2 regions of the Pseudomonas sp. ASL9 genome follow, and region 1 is predicted to be linked to the other one. Evidence: predicted binding sites of a transcription regulator. Region 1 holds the regulator's gene; the other holds the start of a gene.
What was found. The regulator sigma-54, encoded in region 1, starts transcription at its own class of promoters, with help from an activator protein. The targets are predictions, from matches to a motif close to ANTGGCATNNANNTTGCTNT.

Region 2: flhA (flagellar biosynthesis protein FlhA) is a predicted target of sigma-54. The motif match lies at 947-966, and genes of this name have one in related genera.

What each region holds. Positions count from the first base shown of each region.
Region 1 covers NZ_CM155277.1:3,872,142-3,874,343, forward strand. The annotation lists gene hpf (ribosome hibernation-promoting factor, HPF/YfiA family) at 1-218, opposite strand, end outside; gene AC1ME2_RS17935 (RNA polymerase factor sigma-54) at 299-1,789, opposite strand; gene lptB (LPS export ABC transporter ATP-binding protein) at 1,976-2,202, opposite strand, start outside.
Region 2 covers NZ_CM155277.1:4,928,305-4,930,506, reverse strand. The annotation lists gene flhA (flagellar biosynthesis protein FlhA) at 1-889, opposite strand, end outside; gene flhB (flagellar biosynthesis protein FlhB) at 1,100-2,202, opposite strand, start outside.

The DNA of each region.
Region 1 (2,202 bases):
GCCGCATACATGTCGTCATGTTCTGCGTTGGCGACCACCTCTCCACCGTGGATGTGCAGCGTGGCTTCGATCTTCTGTTTCAGTTTCTCGACCGCCATCGTTACCTGCACATTGGTAATTTTGTCAAAGTGCCCTTCGAGTTTCTTGAGTTTGAGCTCGATGTATTCGCGCAGGGGCTTGGTCACTTCCAGCTGATGTCCACTGATGTTGACTTGCATACAACTTCTCCTTCGTTGCCAGTGCATAAAGAGGCAGGCTTGAATACCTGCCACTGGAACGCTATGGCATGCGCCCGTTATCACATCAATCGCTTACGTTCGCTTGAAGGTGCTATCCCAAGTGATTCGCGGTATTTAGCGACGGTACGACGGGCTACCTGAATGCCTTGTGCCTCCAGTAAACCAGCGATCTTGCTGTCACTCAACGGCTTTTTCTGATTTTCCGCAGCAACCAGTTTTTTGATGATCGCGCGAATGGCTGTGGAGGAACACTCGCCGCCCTCAGAGGTGCTTACGTGACTGGAAAAGAAATATTTCAGTTCGTAGATACCGCGCGGGGTATGCATGAATTTTTGCGTGGTCACCCGTGAAATCGTCGACTCGTGCATGCCGACCGCTTCGGCGATGTCATGCAGAACCAGTGGTTTCATTGCCTCGTCGCCGTACTCGAGGAAGCCGCGTTGGTGCTCGACGATCTGCGTGGCCACTTTCATAAGCGTTTCATTGCGGCTCTGCAGGCTTTTGATGAACCAGCGTGCCTCCTGCAACTGATTGCGCATGAACGTGTTGTCAGCGCTGGTATCGGCCCTGCGGACGAACCCTGCGTACTGAGGGTTGACCCGTAGACGGGGCACGGACTCTTGATTGAGCTCTACCAGCCAGCGTTCATTGTCTTTACGCACGATCACGTCGGGCACAACGTATTCTGCCTCGCTGGATTCGATCTGCGAGCCTGGACGCGGGTTCAGGCTCTGCACCAGTTCAATGACCTGGCGCAGCTCATCTTCCTTGAGTTTCATGCGCCGCATCAGTTGGCCGTAGTCACGGCTGCCGAGCAGGTCGATGAAGTCACAGACCAGGCGCTGTGCTTCGGCCAGCCAGCGAGTTTTCGCAGGCAGCTGACGCAATTGCAGCGACAGGCATTCGCTCAGGTTGCGGGCGCCGATGCCTGCGGGTTCGAATTGCTGGATCCGGTGCAGAACCGCTTCGATTTCATCCAGCTCGACATCCATTTCCGGATCGAAGGCATCGAGGATTTCCTCAAGCGACTCGTCCAGATAACCCTGATTGTTGATGCAGTCGATCAGCGTGACGGCGATCAACCGATCGGTATCGGACATGGGTGCCAGATTCAATTGCCACAGCAGATGGCTTTGCAGGCTTTCGCCGGCCGATGTGCGGGTGGTGAAGTCCCACTCGTCATCATCGTTGCTGGGCAGACTGCTGGCGCTGGTCTGGTACACGTCATCCCAGGCGGTGTCGACTGGCAGTTCGTTGGGAATACGGTCGTTCCAGTCGCCCTCTTCCAGGTTGTCCACCGTCGGGGCAGCTTCCTGGTAGGTGGGTTCCTGAACGTCAGGATTAGGTTTCTCTATGTTGTCGGCCAACGGATCAGCGTTGTCGAAGTCGTCACCTTCCTCCTGGCGTTCCAGCATAGGGTTGGACTCCAACGCTTCCTGGATTTCCTGTTGCAGGTCCAGGGTCGACAGTTGGAGGAGGCGGATGGCCTGTTGCAGCTGCGGTGTCATCGTCAGCTGCTGGCCCATTCTCAGGACTAGCGATGGTTTCATGGCAGGGGCTTAACACCTTATTCGCCGGCGCACATGCGCCATCCACTACAGGGCGCCGAAGCGCCAACTTAAGCAAATTATATGCCTGAAACCTAAGTGTTTGCCTAGGGTGTGCTGACAATTAATGTTTTTGTCAGCGCTAAACCCTAGTGTCCGCCGCCTATGGAGAGCGAAACAGCGCAGAACTTACAGGCGGAATTCATGGCCGAGGTAAACCTCTTTAACCAGTTGGTTGGCCAGAATGGTTGCTGAATCACCTTCAGCGATCAGTTGCCCATCGTTGACGATATAAGCGGTTTCACAAATATCCAGGGTGTCACGAACGTTGTGATCGGTGATCAGTACGCCGATGCCCTTGGCTTTCAGGTGATAGATGATCTGCTTGATATCGCCAACCGAAATCGGGTCGACAC
Region 2 (2,202 bases), 1.1 Mb from region 1:
CGGCCACAGCCAGCGCTTTGGGCGAAGTGAACATCTGCCGATTGATCTGTTTGCCCATTTCTTCCGAACCGGAAGCACGGGTCACCATGATCGCTGCAGCAGTGGACAGCAACAGTGATGGCAACTGCGCCACCAAACCGTCACCAATGGTCAGCAGCGCGTAAACTTTGCCCGCATCGGCGAATGACATGTTGTGCTGGAAAATACCGACGGCCACCCCCCCGATGAGGTTGATGAACAGAATCAACAAGCCGGCAATGGCGTCGCCACGCACAAATTTGCTGGCACCATCCATTGACCCGTAGAACTCGGCTTCCTGGGCGACTTCAAGGCGACGACGCTTGGCTTCGGGCTGATCGATCAGGCCGGCGTTTAGGTCGGCGTCGATAGCCATCTGCTTGCCGGGCATCGCGTCGAGGGTGAAACGGGCGCTCACTTCGGAAATTCGGCCCGCACCCTTGGTAACAACGACAAAGTTGATGATCATCAAAATCGCAAAAACCACGATACCAACGACGTAGTTACCGCCAATCACCACCTCGCCAAAGGCCTGAATCACCTTACCGGCAGCGGCGTGGCCGTCTTGACCGTGAAGCATGACCACCCGCGTCGACGCCACGTTCAGCGCTAGACGCAGCAATGTAGCAACCAGCAGGATGGTGGGGAATACCGAGAAGTCCAACGGCCGCAGGGCATACACACACACCAGCAGGACAACAATCGATAGCGCGATGTTGAACGTGAAAAATACATCCAGCAGAAATGGAGGCATCGGCAACATCATCATTGCCAACATGACCAACAGCAGCAGCGGCACACCCAGTTGCCCACGACCCAGGCCAACCAGATTGCTGCGCGCAGCGTTGATTAATTGAGAGCGATCGACCAATTCTTTTCCTGCCCGCTAGACCAAACTTTTGACGCCATTAAGCGACGTAGCAAGGTCAGTGCAAGAAGCTTTCCAACTATTGGAATCAGCGCAATTTTGTAGGCGATGCCGCGCTCTCGCGCAGCAAATAGGGTCCCTGCGGGACTGTAGCTGACATTGGCTGGAGCTGCCGAAGGCTGCGAAAGGAGCGATGCGGTGTATCAGGTAAACCTACGAATCACGCCGCAAATCGTTCGGGATCGGCATATCGCCCAAAGGGTCCGGGCGCTTGCCCTTGCCTGCGCGATGCTGGCGAATCTGATAGACGTACGCCAGCACTTGCGCCACGGCAAGGTACAGGCCGGCAGGAATCTCCTGGTCCAGTTCGGTGGAGTAGTAAATCGAACGCGCCAAAGCGGGTGACTCAAGAAGAAGGATGTTGTGCTCGGCGCCGATTTCTCGAATCTTCAATGCCAGAAAATCATTACCCTTGGCCAACAACAGCGGCGCCCCGCCCTGCTCGGGATCGTATTTGAGCGCCACGGCAAAATGCGTCGGGTTGGTAATAATCACGTCCGCATCGGGAATCTTCGTCATCATTCGTCGCTGGGACATCTCGCGCTGCAACTGACGAATCCGCTGTTTGACCTCTGGCCGCCCATCGCTGTCCCTGTGCTCGTCACGCACCTCCTGCTTGGTCATCAACAGCTTTTTATGGCTCTCCCACAACTGGAACGGCACATCCACCGCAGCAATGATGATCAACCCGCACGCAATCCACAACGCACTCCAGCCTACCACCTGCACGCTATGAATGATCGCCAGCTCCAATGGCTCATGGGCGATAGAGACCAGAGCACCCTTGTCCTTGGACAGTACCGCCAACGCCACCATCAGAATGATGAAAAACTTGGCCAGCGCCTTGATCAGCTCGACCAACGCCTGGACGGAAAACATGCGCTTGATCCCGGACACCGGACTCATTCGACTGAACTTGGGCACCATTGTCTCGGTAGAAAATATCCACCCCCCCAACGAGATCGGGCCGATGAGTGCCGCCAAAACCATGGTCAGCATCAGCGGCTGAACGGCAACCAGCGCCGCCTTCCCAGCATTGAGAAAATACAGGCCCATGTAGTGGTCATCCATGATGACTTCACGCGGAAGCGTAAAATTAACCCGCATCAACTCGAGCATCATCTCCGCCAACTGACTACCAAATACCAGCAAGCCCCCTGCCCCCGCCATCATGATGACCAGGGTATTGAGTTCTTTGGAGCGGGCGGTCTCACCCTTGTCACGGGATTCCTTGACCCGTTTGGACGTGGGGTCTT